Regions from separate parts of the Paenibacillus sp. FSL R5-0810 genome, predicted to be linked through region 3. Evidence: predicted binding sites of a transcription regulator. Region 3 holds the regulator's gene; each other region holds the start of a gene.
The links. Region 3 encodes Rex, which represses fermentation and respiration genes when NADH is low (regulators of the CRP and FNR family bind a similar motif). Its sites were predicted from a motif close to TTGTGAAATATTTCACAA; they were not measured.
Positions count from the first base shown of each region.

Region 1 (6,564 bases), 2.9 Mb from region 3:
TCAACAGCGGCCCGTACGTCCGCGTCAGAAGCATCCGGCGCATAGAACCGCACATTACCCTCAAGCGTACTGCTGAACAAATACGGATGCTGCGGCATATACGTCACTCCGCTTCGCCATGCCTCGCGGTTCCCGTCCTCCAGCGTCACGCCGTTCAGTCTGATCTCTCCTGCGGTAGGAGCCGCAAAGCCGCCAAGGAGATCGATCAGCGAGGATTTGCCAGCTCCGCTCTCCCCCACGATCCCGATCCTGCCCTTGCCCGGAATCCGGAAGCTGACGTCCTCCAGAGAAGCCGGCCCGTGCTCTTCATGCCGCAGGCCGACACCGGACAGCTCCAGCATGCTGCAATCATCCCATCGAAATACAGCCGGCGTTTTTCCGCGGTTTGTCGAACTATCCTTAATTTTAAGTATCGGGGCCGAGAGAGGCGTTCCGATTTTACGTGCCGTATCCGTTGTCGCCGCATGCGGTGCATCGGCTGTCATCCCCATTGCGGTATTGATTGTCGCGGCGGTGGCCGCGTTGGTCGCTCGGGCGATGGCCGTGTCGGTTGTCATCGGCACCGTTCCTTCAGCATCGGCAGCTGCATCCGCTGTGTGTATCCAACCTGCACCGCCGACAGCCTCACCAACACCCGAATGGGCCACAGCGGCTTCGCCGAAGCCATCTGCGCCCGTATACCGAGCAGTCTCCGCCGCTTCCGGCTTGCCGGTCTCCTCGGCCCGCGATGCCCGAATGATCGACTGCATCGCTTCCCCCGCCTGCTTGCCGTCCAGCGTCGCATGGAAATCGGCGCCGACCATCCGCACCGGAAGGAAGTACTCCGGCGCGAGAATCAGAACCAGCAGCGCCGGCAGCAGCTCGATACTTCCGTTTATGAGCCGCAGACCAAGGTTGACCGCAACGGACGCAACGGACAGCATGGTGAAGAAGTCCAGCGCGAAGGAGGACAGAAAGGCCACGCGCAATGTGCGCATGGTCGCTTTCCGGTAATCTTCGCTGACCTGCCGAATGCTGCCGCTGTGCTTGCGGCTCTGGCCTAGAAATTTCAGCGTCATAAGCCCCCTGAGCGAGTCGACGAAATGATTGGACAGCATCCGGTAAGAATCCAGCTGCCGCTCAGTCTGCTTCCTTGCAGCGAGGCCGACAAGAATCAGGAAGGCAATCAGAATCGGCATGGTCACGAGCAAAATAATGCCCGAAATCCGGTCGGTCATGAATACGTACAGCCATACCAGCGCAGGAGTTATGCCCGCGCCCATCATCCGGGGGATGGTCAGCTCCGCATATTTGCGGAACTTGCCGATGCCCTCCAGCACAAGCGTAACCACATTGCCCGTTCCTTCCTTCCGGATCAGCGCCGGCCCTCTCCGGAAGAGCACGCCGAGCAGCTCCTTACGAAGGCTTGTGCCGGTCTGCTCCGCAAAGCGCTGCGCAATCCCTTGCTGGATGGCTCCGACCCCGTGCCGCAGCAGAAAAGCAAGCAGAAACAGGGCAATGGTTCCTCCCTGCTCCTGCAGCGAGGCCCCCGCGAACAGCGCGGAAACCGTCTCTGCAAGCCATTTGGCCTGCAGGAGGATGGCCATGCTCTGTGCCAGGGTACATACGGCGACCAGTAGAAACGTCGTCTTGGCGCCACGGTAACCCAGCAGATCTTTTCCCATCAGTATTCCAGATGCTCCTTCTCATGTACCCGTTTGTGGAAAACGAAGTAACTCCAGATTTGATAACCCAAGACGAAAGGCAGCAGCGTGACGGCCACGATGGTCATCACCTTCAGCGAATACGGGCCGGAAGCCGCATTATAGATCGTCAGATCGAACGCCTGGCTGATAGAGCTGATCATGACCCGCGGGAACAATCCCGCGAACACGGAGGTTACCGTAAGAGCGATCACGGCGCCGGTCATCCCGAACGCCCAGCCATCCCGCTTGAGGCTCATGAAATATCCGCCGAGCAGGAAGGCCAGCAGCGCCAGCCCCAGCAGAACGGCGATCAGGCCGCCCCGGCGCTCGAACACGTCCGTCATGAAATACGTCATGACGCCGAATGCCGCGAACAGTCCCGCAACCGGAAGCAGCAGCTTCCGTGCCATGGAGCGTGCGCGCTCTTGCAAGTCCGAGGTCGTGCGAAGCGTCGTGAACATCAAGCCGTGCAGCAGGCACAGCAGCGTCATCGTCAGCCCGCCAACCACCGTATAGGCATTGACGATATCGAAGAAACCGGCGTGCATTTCCATTGCTTCGTTAATCGGCAGCCCCTGGATCAGGCAGGCAAATACGACGCCGAGCAGGAACGGAGGCAGCACGCTGCCTGTGAAAATGGCGCCGTCCCATACCCTTTTCCAGCGGGCATTCCCCACCTTCCCCCGGAACTCAAAGGCTACGCCGCGGCCGATCAAGGCCAGCAGGAGGAAGACAAGCGGAATGTAGAACCCGCTGAACAAGGTCGCGTACCAGTTCGGGAACGCCGCGAACATCGCGCCCCCTGCCGTTAGCAGCCATACCTCGTTCGCGTCCCAGAACGGGCCGATGGAATTGATGAGCACGCGGCGCTCCGTGTCGCTTTTGGCCAGAAGCTGCGTGGACATCCCAACGCCGAAATCAAAGCCCTCGAGAAAAAAGAACCCGATAAACAATACCGCAACCAGCACAAACCATACTTCATTAAGAGACAGCATTGTAGCCCTCCTTGTTAAACGGATCGCTTGCGTGGCGGTGGTCCGCCTCCTCCGCATACGGCCCTTTCTTAATCACCTTGACGAACAGATAGGCCATGACAGCCGCCAGCACCGCGTAAATCGCCGTAAACACGATCAGCGAGAACAGAATCGACCCGGCGCTGACATTCGGCGAAATGCTGTTCTCCGTCGTAATGAGCCCGAACACCGTCCACGGCTGGCGCCCGATTTCCGTCATAATCCAGCCCGAGCTGTTCGCTATGATCGGCAGGGAGATGCCAATCAGCATCATGCTCAGGAACCACTTCCCGGCCTGTTCGACCTTTTTGCGCAGCATCAGCCAAGCACCGTACAGACCAAGCAGAATCATGGCCGTTCCGGCCGCCACCATAATCCGGAAGCTCCAGAAGGTCGTGCGCACCGGAGGAATATAATCGCCCGGGCCGTATTCCTGCTCGTACTGGGACTGCAGCTCTTTCATCCCGATCACTTCGCCGCTAAATTTGCTGTAAGACAGGAAGCTGAGCAAATACGGGACTTTGAATTCCGCCGAGTTCTCCTGCTTATCCGGATCGATCGACGCAAAGACCGTCCACGGCGCCGGGTCCTCGCTCGTTTCCCACAGGCCCTCCGCAGCAGCCATCTTCATCGGCTGAGTCTGCACGAGGTACTGCGCCTGCTGGTGGCCGAACACCGCAACCAGAATGGAGGTAATCAGGCCAACCACAATCGCGAGGTTGAACGATCTTTTGAAAAAGTCCAGGTCCTGCTTCTTCATCAGCTTATACGCGCTCACCCCGGCTACGAGGAAAGCGCCGGTAGCCAGCGCCCCGAAAATCGTATGCGGGAACTCCACCAGCAGCTGACCGTTCGTGATCAGCGCGAAAAAGTCGTTCATCTCCGCCCGACCGTTGTTGATCTCGAATCCGACCGGACGCTGCATGAACGAGTTGGCGGCCAGAATCCAGAACGCCGACATCAAGGTGCCGAAGGACACCAGCCAGATGCTCAGCAGATGGACCTTCTTCGAAAGCCGGTCCCAGCCGAAGATCCACAGGCCGATGAACGTCGATTCGAGGAAAAAGGCCAGCAGTGCCTCGATCGCCAGCGGCGCGCCAAACACGTCCCCGACGAACCGGGAATAATCGGACCAGTTCATGCCGAACTGGAATTCCTGCAGAATCCCCGTCACTACGCCGACCGCAAAGTTAATGAGAAACAGCTTGCCCCAGAATTTGGCCATCCGTTTATACACGTCCTGGCCTTTGACAACGTACATCGTCTCCATGACGGCGATCAGAAACGCCAACCCGATGGAGATCGGTACGAAAATAAAGTGAAAAATAGTTGTCGATGCGAACTGTATTCGCGCCAGCATCACCGGATCCATAACATACCCCTTCCTTTAGCTCACGTCATCATTTTAAATTTGATTCTTTTGGTATTGTCGCAGACTGGAGCAGGCAGGATTGTGATTAACATCACAATATCGGAGTCGAAAACGGATAAAAAGTTATAAATTTGTGACAAAAATCACGAAGTCCCGAACTTAAAAGGGACAGGCCCGCCATCCCTGGTGAGCCTGCCCCTTGTATACTATACCACGTGCCTCTCCCGGCGCGCGTCGTTCCTCATCACTGCTGCACGACCCTCGTCGTTATTGCTCGTACGATGCGGCATGCAGATCATTGCATTAGCTTGTACATTTTATTGAACCGGACCCACCTCAGTCTCGATCAGCTTAAACTCTATCACATCCGCAATCCCGCGGTTCGTGATGCGGATTTCCGGAATGACCGGGAGCGCGATGAGGGAGAAGGTCATGAACGGCGCGTTGATGAAGCAGCCAAGCTCCTTCCACGCATCCTCCAGCGCCGCCACCTCCTCGGCCACGACTTCCACCGGGCGGTCAGCCAGAAGGCCGGCAATCGGCATTGCCACCTTCGCCAGCACCTTCCCGTCCCGGACGACGATCATGCCGCCGCCGCAAGCCGCCAGCTCGTTGGCGGCAAATGCCATATCGTCCACATTCGTGCCCATCACCAGCAGGTTGTGGCTGTCATGGGCCACGGTCGAAGCGACCGCACCCGACTTCAGACCGAAGCCGCTCGCGAACCCTAGCGAGATTTGCCCGGTTCCGCGGTGACGCTCGATGCAAGCAAGCTGCACGACGTCCTGCTCCAGGTCCGGCCGGATGATACCGTCCTCCACCGGGAGAACCGCCGTCATTTTAGCTGTACGGGCACTGTTCTCAATGACGCGCACGACATTGACTTCCGTTCGCGCAGCCGAACCCGATTTGCTGCGGAGCAGGAAATCTTCCGGGGTGAGGGCCCGGGCTAGACGCACCGATTGATAAGCCTTCTCCGGATATTGGTAGGACGGAAACTCCACCACGAGGCGGCCGTTCTCCGCAACGACCTCGCCATCGGCAATGACGACCGATGGAACCATGCGCTTCAAATCGTCAATGAGCAGGATGTCCGCCGATTTCCCCGGCGAGACGCTGCCAAGGTCCAGCTCCATTCCGAAATAGCGCGCAACGTTGATCGTGCCCATTTGAATCGCGGTTACGGGGTCAACCCCTTCTTCCATCGCCCGCCGCACGATATGGTTCATATGGCCGAGCCGCACCAGCGTCTGCGGGTATACATCGTCGGTAATGAGCGACATGTTGTCCGTGCGCACCTTATCCTCGGTCACCACTTTGATGACCTCCTTGATGTCCTGCCATGCCGAACCCTCGCGGATCATCAGATGCATCCCGAGCCTAACCTTCTCCAGCGCCTGTTCCCGTGTCACCGTCTCGTGGTCGGAGCTAACCCCTGTAGCCAAATAAGCCTGAAGCATTCGGTCATCCTCAGCCGGAAAATGTCCGGTTACCGTCTTGCCCGCACGCAGCGTTGCTTCAATCTCTCCGAGCATCGTCGGATCGCCGTTCACGACGCCTGGGAAGTTCATTACTTCACCGAGGCCTGCCGTGCCGGGCCAGGTCAGCCCCTCTTCGATATCGGATACGCCAAGCTGGGCGCCGCCATCCTCCAGATCGAATGTTGCGGGGACGCAGGAAGGAATGGTCGTGAATACCTTCAGCGGCAGCTGCTGACCTTCCTCATGCATCCAGCGCACGCCTTCCATGCCGAACACGTTGGCAATCTCGTGCGGATCCATATAGATACCGGTCGTTCCGCTTACGATGGCCGCCTTGGCAAATTCGGTCACCGTCAGCATCGTGGATTCGACGTGCATATGGCCATCAAGCAGTCCCGGCGTAATATACCGCCCTTTGCCATCAATCACTTTCGTGCCCTCGCCGATGGTATGATCCGCATTGCCGATATAGGCAATGCGCCCGGCTGCAACCGCCACGTCCATATTCGCTTGAAGCTCGCCCGTAAATACGTTGACCAGCGTGCCGTTCTTGATCACCAGCTCGGCTGGCGACTGCCCCAAAGCAACCTGTCCCAGCTGCCGGCTGACCTCGTATCGTTTATGTCTTTTGCTTGAACTCATGATGATTGCACGCTCCCCTTTTTTATGATGAAACGGTATTTAAATCAAAATCGATCCGCTGATAACACGCCAAACAACCCGGACAGCGTCTCTCGCCCGGGTTGCCTGTACTATATCCATAGAGGAAGAGAACTCCCGTGCGCCAGCAAACTTGCTATCTAGTCTGTACATCAACCTACCCGTTAAAACGTGCCGGGTTCCTTTTGGGGTTGATTGGACTGCCCTGCTTCTATGCGTTGCCGGAGCTATCGCTTGGGGGATGGAATTCTCAACCTTTATGTAGTCAAGTTATTTACGGTAACCTGGTAGAAACGCCAGGGCCCTATTCCCCGGCATATACATCAAAGATTAGATTTTGAACAATCATTACC
Region 1 is NZ_JBBOCF010000001.1:5,522,770-5,529,333, reverse strand. Features, by position in the region: gene MKX76_RS24540 (ABC transporter ATP-binding protein/permease) at 1-1,664, opposite strand, end outside; gene cydB (cytochrome d ubiquinol oxidase subunit II) at 1,664-2,680, opposite strand; gene MKX76_RS24530 (cytochrome ubiquinol oxidase subunit I) at 2,667-4,070, opposite strand; gene ade (adenine deaminase) at 4,388-6,193, opposite strand; purine riboswitch at 6,454-6,555, opposite strand.
Region 1: MKX76_RS24530 (cytochrome ubiquinol oxidase subunit I) is a predicted target of Rex. The motif match lies at 4,150-4,167, and genes of this name have one in related genera.

Region 2 (6,564 bases), 320 kb from region 3:
CTGGTGGACCAGGAAGCATGCCGGGGCTGGAGATATTGCATGACAGGCTGTCCGTACAAAAAAGTCTACTTCAACTGGAAAACGAACAAGGCGGAGAAATGCACCTTCTGCTTTCCTAGAATCGAGGCTGGACTGCCGACGGTATGCTCCGAAACGTGCACCGGGCGGATTCGTTATCTGGGCGTGCTGCTCTATGACGCAGACCGAGTTCAGGAAGTCGCGTCTACTCCCGACGAGCAGGATTTATATGAAGCTCAGTGCAGTTTGTTCTTGGATCCGCACGATCCTGAGGTCATCCGGCAGGCGCGGGCGGACGGGATCGCCGAAGAGTGGATCGAGGCGGCGCAGCAATCCCCGGTGTATAAGCTCGCAATCGAATACAAGCTGGCATTCCCGCTTCACCCGGAATATCGGACATTGCCGATGGTATGGTATGTTCCGCCGCTTAGTCCGATTATGAATGTGTTTGAGGGCAAGGATTCCGTAGCGAATCCGGATCTGATCTTTCCGGCGATCGAGGAAATGCGCACGCCGATCCAATATTTAGCGAACCTGCTGACGGCAGGAGATACCGCCGTAGTCAAAGGAGCGCTGCAGCGAATGGCGATGATGCGTTCCTACATGCGGGCCGAATCCTCGGGAGCCGAATACGATGACAGCCGATTGGAGCGGGTAGGGCTTACCACGCAGCAGGTGAAGGAAATGTACCGCTTGCTGGCTATCGCAAAATACGAAGACCGGTTTGTCATCCCAACCTCGCATAAGGAGCAGCATCTGGACGTGTACCGCTCACAGGGATTTGAAGGCTTTGAGTCGGGCTGCGGCGGCTGCGGGCCGGATAATCCTTTCGATAAGAGCGGCAAGGAGTTGTATGAAGAAAACTTCTACGGGGGGATATGGCGTGATTGATCTTGATAAGCTCCAGATGCAGCAACCGTCATTCGGTTTTTTTGCACGGCATCTCACCTATCCGGATAAACTGGACTTTCACCCTTCGCTCTTGGAGGAGGCCTGGGATGCGGGCCACCCGGCTTATGCTTCAATCAAGCGATATTGGGACAGCATGCATGAGTTCAGCTTGGAGCAGATTGAAGAATTGTATGTTCAGACGTTTGACTTTCAAAAAAAGACGACCCTGTACATGACCTATTTCAAGATGGAGGACAGCAGGGAGCGGGGGCAAATGCTTGTCAGGCTAAAGGAGACCTACGAGCTGTTCGGTCTGGAAATAGCCAGCTCCGAGCTCTCGGATTATCTGCCCCTAATGTGTGAATTTCTATATGCCGCCCGGTGGGAAGGGCACATGAAGGAAGCGACGGAGAGCCTGTCCCTTATGCTGGCGGTCTTGGAGGACGGAACGTATCATCTGTTGAAGGAGCTGGAACGGCTGGACAGCCCGTACTCCGGATTAATACGTGCGCTTCGCGACACGCTCAAAATGTGCACGATTCAGGAGGCGGAGCTCGGATGAACATGATGGATCAGCTCTTGTGGGTCATTGTCCCTTATGTCTGCATCGTGGTCTTTATTGTCGGACATATCTACAGATACCGGACCGATCAGTTTAACTGGACGGCCAAATCCAGCGAGTTTATCGAGAAGAAGCGGCTGAAAGCAGGCAGCCTGATGTTCCATCTGGGCATCATCCCGGTCATCGGGGGACATGTCGCGGGACTCGGCATCCCCCAGTCATGGATGGAGGCGGTCGGCGTTAATGAGCATTTGTACCATATCGGAGCGGTGTATGTCGGCGGCGCTTTCGGCATGCTGACATTGGCAGGCATGGTTCTGCTGACATCGCGCAGGTTTACGCTGCGAAGCGTTCGGAAGCTCAGCACGGCATCGGATCTGATCGTCAATGTGCTGCTGCTGTTCATCATTATTATGGGGATGTATAGTACGCTCGTTACGAATGCAGTGGAGCCGGATTTCAATTACCGGGAGACGATATCGGTATGGTTCCGCCAATTGTTCGTCCTTCGTCCGGATGCGTCACTAATGACAGAGGTGCCTTTGTCTTTCAAAATCCACATTCTGGCCGGGCTCGGTATTTTCGCTTTATGGCCGTTCACCCGTCTTGTCCATGTCTGGAGCGTTCCGTTGAATTATGTCGGAAGAAGATATATCCTTTATAGGAAGCACCGTAAATATGAATCGTAGACGAGAGAAGGCTTTGCGGCCTTCTTTTCTACATCAGAGGAGTTAGGGCTATGACGGTAATAGAACAGTCTGGCTATGATTATCAGCTGGAAATCGATAGGCTGCGGGATCGGTTTCAATTCGATTTCGTGTCGCTAGCGCTCGTCCAGCCTGCCGAAGACCGGTTTGTGCTGACGTGGCAGTATGCTTCAGGTAATCACAATGAGCGGTTTAAACGGATCGTGCTCCATTCGGGCAAAGGCGTCGCCGGAATTGTGTTCAAGACCGGAAAATCGATGCTCATTCAAAACGTTAACGCCGATATTGGTGCACGCGACTTATTTAATTTTCCGATCATTGCCGCCGAGAAGCTCAAGAGTCTAGGGGCCCTTCCGCTGTGGGTGGAGGCCCGGGTAATGGGCGTTTTGCTGGCCGGGTTCCGGGAGGAGAACCGGATGAATCCGGCGGTTTTTAACGATTTCCGGGAGCAGCTCGGGGTGACGTTAGGAGCTTTTCGGATCAGGGAGGTGTCGCAGACTTGATTACCATGACCGGGGATCGATTGAGCGAAATGCTGGATAAGCTGTACCGGAACGGTACGGAAGCCATCTTCTTTATGGATCAAAAAGGCGGCGTTGTCGGCATGAATCCGGCTGCCGAGCGGATTCTGGAGGTCGATGTCATTGAGCGGATTCAGTCGGGGATTGACGACTCGTTCTGTCAAACCTGCGAGGGATACACGGATGAACAGGAGCTGATGTCCTGCTCCCGATGCTATTTGAATTATCCTAAGGGAGAGTTTTCTTCCTTTCAAGTATATCTAAGGACAAGGGACGAAGGCATCGTGCCGTTCGCGGCAAGCTATCATACGATTGACGAAGAACAGGGCATCCGCGTATTGATGCTGCTTGATCTTACCAAACAGCTGAAGACGCAGGAAATGCTGCAGCGTAACCATATGCTGAAATACGTGATCAAAGCCCAGGAGGATGAACGCAAGCGGATTTCCCGTGAGCTGCATGACAGCGTCGCGCAGGAGCTCCTCAGCTCCCTGGTGGATTTGCGCGTGCTGAAATACATGAACGTAAGCGATGATGTGCTCAATAAAATCCAGCAGACGGAGCAGTCCTTGACGCGGCTGCTGGACGATATTCGGCATTTATCGGTAGAGCTTCGTCCCGCATCGCTGGACGATCTGGGCCTCGAAGCTGCGTTCAGATCGCACTTTAAATGGATGGAGAAGAATTATGGCCTGCTTGTGCATTTTTCCGCCGAGCTTGCGGCAGCCCGGTACAGCAACGAAATCGAGACCGTCGTTTACCGGGTATGCCAGGAGGCCGTGCTTAATGCGCTAAAGTATTCCGGGCTGGATGAGGTTTACGTGCGGCTGTGGGAGGAGAATGGGGGGCTTCAGCTGACCGTCCGGGATGAGGGCGTCGGCTTTAATATGTTTATTAACGAGGCGCAAGGGACCGGGCTCGGATTGTACGGCATGAGGGAGCGCGCGGAGCTGGTTGGCGGGCAGTTTACGCTGACTTCGTCGGCAGGCGCAGGCACAACGGTGCAGCTCAGTGTACCACTGTCTCAAGATGTAATGCAGGAGGGGGACCGTTCATGAAGATTGTCATTGCCGACGACCATGCCGTCGTTCGCAGCGGGTTCTCGATGATTATCAACTATCAGGAGGACATGGAGGTTGTAGCTACGGCAGCGGACGGGCTGGAAGCATACGCGATGGTAGCCAAACACAGGCCCGATGTGCTGCTGATGGACCTGAGCATGCCGCCTGGCGAGAGCGGACTTATCGCAACCGGCAAAATCAGTGCCGATTATCCAGGCACCAAGATTATCGTTCTGACCATGTACGACGATGAGGATTATCTGTTTCATGTGTTGAAGAACGGCGCGTCCGGATATGTTCTCAAGAACGCGCCGGATGATGAGCTGATCTCCGCCATACGGATGGTCTACGCCGGAGGCACGTACATTCATCCGCAGATGGCCACTTCACTGGTGCGGGAATTTATCAAGAAGGACAGCGAAAGTCCCGAGCAGGATCCGCTTAGCAGTCTTTCGCAGCGGGAGCTTGAGATTTTGCCTTTGATTGCCAAGGGTTACGGGAATAAAGAGATCGCGGAGATGCTGTATGTATCCGTGAAGACGGTAGAGGCGCACAAAGCGAAAATTATGGAGAAGCTCAATTTAAAGAGCCGGCCCCAGCTGGTTGAATATGCGCTCAAGAAGAAGCTGCTGGATTTCTGATACTGCTACGGACATTAGCCGTCGAAGGGAAACCATCTGCCTATGAATAGGGAAGTTCCTTGTCAAGGATCAGGGAACTTCCCTATTATCTTTGTGAATACATGCACTTACAATGGAATTGGGGATCCATGATACGAAAGCCATTCATTTTTCGAGAGAAAAGGTGATGGGGATGATCAAAAAAATGCAGCTGCCGCTGCAAACGATGAATCTGGTGCTCGGTTTTATGGTATGGGTGATCATATCCGCGCTGCTGCCGTTTATCCGCGAGGATATTCCGGTTCCTGCTGACCGCGTTGCCATCCTGACGGCCATTCCGGTGGTGCTGGGCTCCGTGCTGCGCATTCCGCTCGGCTATTATGCCAATATCGTCGGGGCAAGAGTTGTATTCATCGTCAGCTTTATCGCGCTTTTATTTCCGGTATATCTTATCAGCTCGGCTTCCACGTTTACCCATCTTGTGATCGGAGGGCTGTTCCTCGGCATCGGCGGCGCCGTATTCTCCGTCGGCGTCACCTCGCTTCCCAAATATTATGCCAAAGAAAAGCTTGGGCTGGTGAACGGCATTTACGGCATGGGCAACCTGGGCACCGCCGTAACGACTTTTGCCGCACCGGTGATTGCCACGCAGATCGGCTGGTCGAAAACGGTGCAACTGTATCTGGTTCTGCTGCTAATCTTTGCGGGGTTGAACGTGTTCTTGGGAGACCGCAAGGAAGTCATGGTTCGGACACCGATCATGGAACAGATTCGGGGCGTGTACAAGAACGACAAGCTGTGGTATTTCTCGCTCTTTTATTTTATTACCTTCGGTTCATTTGTCGCATTTACCGTCTACCTGCCGAACTTCTTGGTCACGCATTTCGAGCTTGCCAAGGTCGATGCGGGACTCCGCACTGCAGGATTCATTTTGCTTGCAACATTGATGCGGCCGATCGGCGGCTTTCTTGCCGACAAATTCAAACCGCTGTTCCTGCTGATGGGCGTGTTTATCGGACTTACGGTCGCTGCGATCCTTTTGGCATTCTCTCCGTCGATCGGTTTATATACCGTCGGTTGTTTAACGATTGCGGTCGGTGCGGGACTGGGAAACGGAATCATCTTCAAGCTGGTTCCGCTGTATTTCAACAAGCAGGCCGGGATCGTGAACGGCATCGTGTCCATGATGGGCGGTCTCGGCGGTTTCTTTCCGCCGCTGATGCTGTCGTTCATCCATTCGGTTACGGGTCAGTATGCGATCGGATTCATGGCCTTATCTCAAGTAGCCCTCGCCAGCTTTATCATCGTCGTCTGGATGTACTTTCAGGACAAACTTTCGGTCTCCTCGAAGGTGTTTAACTCGACAGGCCAAGGCATTCTTGTCACGGATCCGAATGGAAAAATCCATGCGGTCAATCCAGCATTCACTGCGCTGACGGGATATACCGAGGAAGAGGTGGTCGGGAGAAATCCGAGCATCCTGAAATCCGGACGTCAATCTAAGGACTTCTATACCGAGATGTGGACGGAAATTGCAGAACGGGGCAGCTGGCAGGGTGAAATTTGGAACCGCAGAAAGAACGGGGAAGAGTATCTTGAACTGCTTACGATCAATGCCGTAAAGGACGAAACGGGAGATATTATTCATTATGTAGGCACATTCAGCGACATTACGGAACAAGCGGCAGCGGGCCGAGCAACGGCACGGACAACGTAGGGGCAGGAGCGTCATCGCTGCGGCAGTGATTCCTTGATGAAGCGAAAGCCTTGGGAAAACCTGCAAGTATCTTCAAACATTTGTTGCCTGGAGTCAGGATCGAATATCAGTTGGAAAGCGCAGGGGAGAAGGATGAACCGAACGAAGATCGTGATACCTCGGGAACACGGAGGATGGGCGATGCTCATCGTCCCCTATATGATCGGAATGACGGCGGCCAAGCCAACCGTTCTGCATGTTCCGCTGTTTTTGGCATGGCTGCTGCTGTATTTCGCTTCGTATCCATTGTTACAATCGCTCAAGAGGAAAAAACAGACCTCAGAGGTGTATTGGGGAATCGGGTACGCTGCAGCCGGAGCGGTGTTTCTCATTCCCGTCATCTGGCATGCCCCGTGGATGCTGTGGTTCGCCCCGGTGCTGCTTGCATTGATCACCGTTAACATATGGCATGTCGTACGGCGCAAGGA
Region 2 is NZ_JBBOCF010000001.1:2,294,456-2,301,019, reverse strand. Features, by position in the region: gene narH (nitrate reductase subunit beta) at 1-909, shown strand, start outside; gene narJ (nitrate reductase molybdenum cofactor assembly chaperone) at 902-1,471, shown strand; gene narI (respiratory nitrate reductase subunit gamma) at 1,468-2,160, shown strand; gene MKX76_RS10315 (GAF domain-containing protein) at 2,211-2,681, shown strand; gene MKX76_RS10310 (sensor histidine kinase) at 2,678-3,757, shown strand; gene MKX76_RS10305 (response regulator transcription factor) at 3,754-4,401, shown strand; gene MKX76_RS10300 (nitrate/nitrite transporter) at 4,574-6,097, shown strand; gene MKX76_RS10295 (YwiC-like family protein) at 6,230-6,564, shown strand, end outside.
Region 2: MKX76_RS10300 (nitrate/nitrite transporter) is a predicted target of Rex. The motif match lies at 4,493-4,510, and genes of this name have one in related genera.

Region 3 (6,564 bases):
ATCACGGATTTGCCTTCACGCTTGATGTGCTGAACCAAGCCCTGCAAATTCGTGTCCGGAGCCAAATCGAGTTTCAAAGATACGGCATCCTGTTTAATATCTATATGAGAACTTTTCACGCCTTCATATTGAGAAACAACATCGGCCAGCGGACTCTGGACGGCGAAACGCTGATATAGAAACCATCCGCCGAAGAGCACCAATGCCGAAATGACAACCGTCAGCATGATAGGGACAATGCGCAGTTTCATGAAGTGCCTCCTTCAGTAGTAGTAATTTGTAGATTAGAATAAATCACATTTATATACAGTATCATATGCTATGACTAATAGATCGTTTTCTGTCTAATGAGTACAACAATGAGTATATCACATAATCTATACTTTTTCATGCCTTCCTGTGAAAATATTAAGAACAGTTTTTCCATATTTTTCAGACAGCGCTTACAAACCCAAAACAAAGAGGCTTCCTTGTACAATCGCGTACAAGAAAGCCTCTTTCCTGTATAACTGATTTATTGATTGGGAAGAATAATGTCCTCTCCGATCGCCTGTCCGTCCTGGAAGCGATAGAAGCGATAACCTAATTGGCCCTGATTCTCATATTGGAGCTGCCATGTATACTCGCCTTCATACATGACGGGGAGCAGCCGCTTGATCACAGCACCCGGCATCTCATTGCGAATCTGCTCGCGCATCTGCTCCTCGGACAATCCGCTGCTGAGCAGCACGGCCTGAACCGCATCCTTGCCTTCAACAGGAAGATTATCATCCGTAAACTTCACCCAGACCATGATCTGCTGCTGGTCCTGATTCGTTCCCGTGATGACCCAATAATTGTTGTTCTCGCCCCATACCGACTTGTAGGTCTTATCCTTCGTCACCAGGCCGCCATGCTGGCGAGCGGCTTGCACCGCCAGGCTCTCCTCATTCCACGTGTCCTTCATGACATAGGAATAGTACAGCTGCACGCATAGCAGCGCCAGCAGCAGCCCGGATATACTAAGCAAAATCCACTTTGTTCTCTTTTTCAAACCGTCTGATCCTCCCCCTTAATCTGACCTAAAGGGTCGAAAGACGCTCGAATGAACGCTGGGCTTCACGGCGGATCCGTTCCTCATCCAGCGTGAGGCAGGAGCCGTGCTTAACCACCTGCTTGCCGTCAACCCATACATGCTCCACATCCTTGGCGGAGGCCGAGTAAATTGAATGCGAAATGTAGTCCGTGCGCGGCAGGAAATGCGCTTGATCGGTATCCAGTGCGATCATGTCCGCCTTCATCCCGACGGCCAATCTGCCTACGTTATCAAGAAATGCCGACCGTGCTCCATACTCGGTTCCCATTCGAAGCGCTTCGGCTGCCGGAATAGCCGTCGGATCGCCGCTGACGCCCTTGTGGATAAGGGCGGCCAGGCGCATTTCTTCGAACATGTCCAGGTTGTTATTGCTCGCTGGTCCATCGGTTCCAAGGGACACTGTCACACCTGCTTTCAACAGCTCGGGAACACGCGCAACACCGCTGGCCAGCTTCAGGTTGCTGCCGGGGTTATGGGATACCGCGACATCATGCTTAGCCAATATTTCAATCTCTTCGTCCGTCAAATGCACCGCATGCGCAACCAGCGTCGGACGCGAGAACACGCCGAGCTTCTCCAGATGGGCCACCGGACGCTGTCCGTAGTCATTCACATTCTGCTGCACTTCGGCTGCCGTTTCGGACATATGGGTATGAATCGGCAGATTCAAATCATGCGCCGCTTGAACGAATTTCTCAATGAAGTCTGGCGGGCAGGTGTAAGGCGCATGCGGCGAAATCATCGTCGTAATCCGGCCCTCCGCCTGACCGTGCCAGTCCTTTGCAAAGGCAATCGCCTCATCCAGCTTCTGCTTCTGTACTTCCGGAGGACACAGCCCGATGACGCCTCTTGTCAGCACTCCCCGCATTCCGGAGTCTTGGACAACCTTGGCGACCTGATCCATATGGTCATACATGTCAACGAAGGTTGTCGTACCGCCCTTCAGCATCTCGAGCACCGAGAGCGAAGTGCCCCAAAATACATCGTCGGCCGTAAACTTCGCTTCCATCGGCCACATTTTCTCCTGCAGCCAAACTTGCAGGGCCAGATCATCGCCAAAGCCGCGAAGCAGCGACATGGCTGCATGTCCATGCGTGTTGACCAGCCCTGGAAGGAATAACAGATGCGTTCCGTCCATCACCTGGGTTTCTGCATCGACCTGAGGCTCCTCTTCTCCCAAATACGTGATGCGGTCGTCCTCCACAACCATATACCCGCGGAGAACCGGCTGTCCTTCCTGAAGCACGGCAAATGTTCCGTTCTTAACCATCCACTTCGTTGTCATGCTGCGCATCCTCCTTCCCATTGTCCAAATAGTAAGCCAGACTTTGCAGATCCGTCGTAAAATCCGCGGTGTGAATGCGGATATGAGGCGGCGCCTTCAGAATCGTCGGGGCAAAATTCAAAATCGCCTCGATTCCGGCGTTGATCAGCTGATTGGCTACGTTTTGCGCTTCAAAATCCGGTACCGTAATGATCCCGATTCGAATGCCGTATTCCTGGACCGTCTTGTCCAGCTCTTCCATCGGCTGCACCGTCAAGTTATTGATCTTCAGCCCGATTTTCGGAGGGTACGAATCGAAAATCGCCACAATCTTCATATTATCTTTCAGAAACGCGTTGTAATTGGATAGCGCATGTCCGAGATTGCCCGCACCCACCAGCGCAACGTTGATCTTCTGGTCCAGCTTCAAGATTTGGCGGATTTTCTCAATGAGATAGGAGACATCATACCCGATGCCCTTCCGGCCGAAATCCCCGAAATAGGCCAAATCCTTGCGGATTTGGGCCGGGTTCAGGTCGAGCTTCTGCCCAAGCTCCTGTGAGGAGACGGTGGACACCTCCCGCTTATGAAGCTCATTCAAATAGCGCAAATAGACTGGCAATCTGCGGACTACGGCCTCTGAAATTTTATCCGATTTCATGCATGCTCCCCCTATTAATAGGATGATAGTTCATCGCTTCCAATATAAAGCCTTGCTCCCCTTTAGGTTCACTCTTTTTCATTCTCCCTTTCCTCAAGCCACTGCGCAATACGGGGGACGATCCCCTCGGTCGGCATATGCTCCATTTTCGGTCCGGGCAGGGAATACAAGAAGTATTTTCCATAATACGATTCGATTACCCGGGTATCGTAGACGATCACGATTCCCTTATCGTGGGCGGTCCGAACAAGCCGCCCGAAGCCCTGCTTGAAGCGGATGACCGCTTGCGGCACCGACAGCTTCATGAACGGGTTCTTCTTCTGCTGCTGCAGCAGCTCGCTCTTCGCCTCGACCAGCGGATGGTTGGGCGGCTGGAACGGCAGCCGGACAATCGCCAGGCAGGTCAGCGCTTCTCCGGGAATGTCAACGCCCTCCCAGAAGGAGCTGGTCCCGAGCAGAACCGACGCGCTGCTATCCTGGAACCGGCGTATCAGCTTCGTACGGCTCGTACCATCCATTCCCTGACCAAGCACCGTAATTTCGCTGGCAGCCAGCGCTTCCTTCAGCGGCTCGTGCACCTGACGAAGCATCCGGTACGACGTAAACAGGACGAGCATACGACCTTGGGTAGCTATTGCCGCTTCAGAGAGCGACTTCACGAGCGTATCCACAAATACCGCATCCCCCACGGAGCCCTTCACGCTTGGAAAATCCCGCGGAATGACAAGAAGCGCCTGCTCCCTGTAATTGAACGGGGACGGCAGCTGAACCGTGTTCAGATTCCCTGCGTCCGCCGCCTCCTGGAGCCCTAGATTATCGATCATGAATTGAAACGATTTATCGACCGACAGCGTCGCCGATGTCAGAATCACGCTCCGCTTCTTGTCAAAAAACAATTCCTTCAAATGCTTGCTCACATCAACGGGCACGGCGTAGAGCTGCAGCGACTTGCTGCGGAAATTGCCGTTGGCCTCCATCCAGTATACGGTGCCTTCGTCATTCAGGGCCATGAAGGACCGCAAATCCTCGCGATGCGCAGCCAGATCCTTAAACAAGCCCGACAGGTCAGTCAGCAGGCTGTCCGCACTGTAATCGTCAAGCTCTTCCTTCATCTCGGCGATCAGCTTGTCTCCCTTGCGAACGACGTCTCCCAGCGTCACGTGAATCTGCTGTTCCAGCTCGGCGAGCGCTCCCCAATCCTTCGGCTTCTTCGCAGGCGAGAGCCGCAGCGTGTATTGCCCGGCATCTCCAGGAGAAGCATCGCCGCGTTCCGGAAGCAGGCCGAACAGCTGGTCGCTGAGTCGGTCCCAAGTTTCTTTCACCGTGATCAGATCAGGATAGATCCGGTCGATGACCGCCGACCATTCCCCGGATTTCTCATGGGGAGAAGCCTGGAGCAGCTGCCGCAGCGCAGGGAGCTGCCCGCTTCGGCTGTCCTTGTATAGACGCGTCAATGTATGAACCACCGTAAAATATTTCATCTGCAGCCCGAGATGCTTGCCGGCCACATCCTCCAAATGATGGGCTTCGTCGATGACGAGCCGCTCGTAGCTCGGAAGCAGCTGGTGGTTCGCTTTTACATCGGTAAACAGCTTGGAATGATTCGTGATGACAACATCCGCAATGCCGGCCTCATGCTTCGCCCGATGGTAGTAGCACTTGCGGAACCACGGGCAGCCTCGTCCAAGGCATGAATCGGAATCGCTGGCGATCGTTTCCCAGAAATCGCCTCCGCGGCCGCCGAGATTCAGCTCCTCATCATCGCCGCTTTCGGTCTGTGTGAGCCATACCAGCATTTGGGCCGCCGTAATGACGTCCTCCTTCGGCGAATGAAAATCTCTCCTATTTATTTTATGTTCAAATTTTCTCAAACACAAATAATGACCTCTTCCCTTAAAGATGGCTGCTTTAAAAGGGAACGGCACTACCTGGGTAAGCAGAGGAATGTCGCGGTCTCGAAGCTGTTCCTGCAGGTTGATCGTATGCGTGCTGACCATCACCTTCTGCTCCTGCTTGACGCTTTGGTAAATGGACGGGAGCAAATATCCGAGCGATTTTCCAGTACCGGTGCCGGCTTCGATCAACAGATGCTTGTCCTCATCAAGCGCCTGCATCACTTCCTGGAACATGATGTCCTGCGCATCCCGGCTCTCATATTGTGGAAGCACTTCCTTCAAACGTCTCCGAACCTCATCCATATACTCATCAAAGCTCATGTTCGCCAGCGGATTGGGCTCCGCTTCATCGCGGACCGGAGCGATGTCCGTCCAATCCTCAACGCCTAATGCGAATTGGCGGTAGTAGGTATGAACGCTGCCATCCTGGACGGCCTGCATCTCGCGCTCCACACGGATGCCATCAAAGAACCAGGCCAAATCGCTGTCCTCTTCCGCAAACAGATCGCTCAGCCGCTGGATGGTCAGCAGAGGAAGCTCATCGATCTCCTCCAGGCATTTCAGCAGCACATTCGCTGTGGCAAGCGCATCGCTGTCCGCTTGGTGCGGACGGTCATGCTCGAGGCCGAAATGCGAGGAAACCATGCCGAGCTGATAAGATGGCAGCGAGGGGAAGCATATTTTCAAAAAGTGCATCGTATCTAAAATCCGGCCGCTGAACGGTAAATAACCGCAGCGATCCAGCGCGTTTTGCAAAAAGTTAAAATCGAAAGCCACATTGTGCCCGACCAGAACCACATCGTCCAGCATGGGCACGAGCTCCATCATCATTTCCTCCAAAGACGGCGCATCGGCTACATCGCTGTCGGAAATTCCGGTCAGACCGGTAATAAACGGAGGAATCGGAATCCCGGGATTGACGTACGTGCCGTACACGCGGGAGATGCCCCGATCCTCTTCGATGATGACCAGCCCGACCTGGATAATTTCATCGGCAGACTGGTTGCCCGTGGTTTCAAAATCCAATACGGCAAATTTCATTTCGTTAAAATCCCTTTCTTCCAGACTAATTAACAGCATACCAGAAGTTGCGGCTTTTGAACATTCCGGCATACAGAATACCGGCTCCTCATGACCCGGACTCCTGCATGGAATTCACATTTCTGGCATGTCCCTAGAGGCATTCAGTACTTCTACAACAACGGCAAAAAGCGATGCTGAACAGCTCATTCCCTGAGCCTTAGCATCGCTTCTTGTTCAGACTGCTGCTTACAGCAGCGAGATCAGCTGACTGCCGTACTGCAGATCACCCCGGTTTTTCTTGCAAACCTCTAGATTGATTATCGGGTCGGGTAATGTCGGGTCGCTGTGAATCGCAAGGGTAAAACATTCCTCTGCCTTCGCCTGGCATCCGTTTAAAGCTTGAATGCAGCCGAGCGCGTTATACACCATGGCCCGCAGCTTCCGGTCTTCAGCCATCGGCAGGATGGACATTAGCACGTCGGATGCCTGGGAAGTCTCCCCCAAGTGAAGCTGGGATAATGCAATGTACAGCTTGATCAAGAGACTATCCGGATACACGGCTGCAGCGAGCTTGAACTGCGCGATCGCCGGCTCAAACATCAGCAGCTTATAATACCCTTGTCCCCGGATGAAGGCATCATGCTGC
Region 3 is NZ_JBBOCF010000001.1:2,614,759-2,621,322, forward strand. Features, by position in the region: gene MKX76_RS11765 (hypothetical protein) at 1-251, opposite strand, end outside; gene MKX76_RS11770 (cell wall elongation regulator TseB-like domain-containing protein) at 515-1,033, opposite strand; gene MKX76_RS11775 (amidohydrolase) at 1,062-2,360, opposite strand; gene MKX76_RS11780 (redox-sensing transcriptional repressor Rex) at 2,338-3,000, opposite strand; gene dinG (ATP-dependent DNA helicase DinG) at 3,069-5,936, opposite strand; gene MKX76_RS11790 (hypothetical protein) at 6,165-6,564, opposite strand, start outside.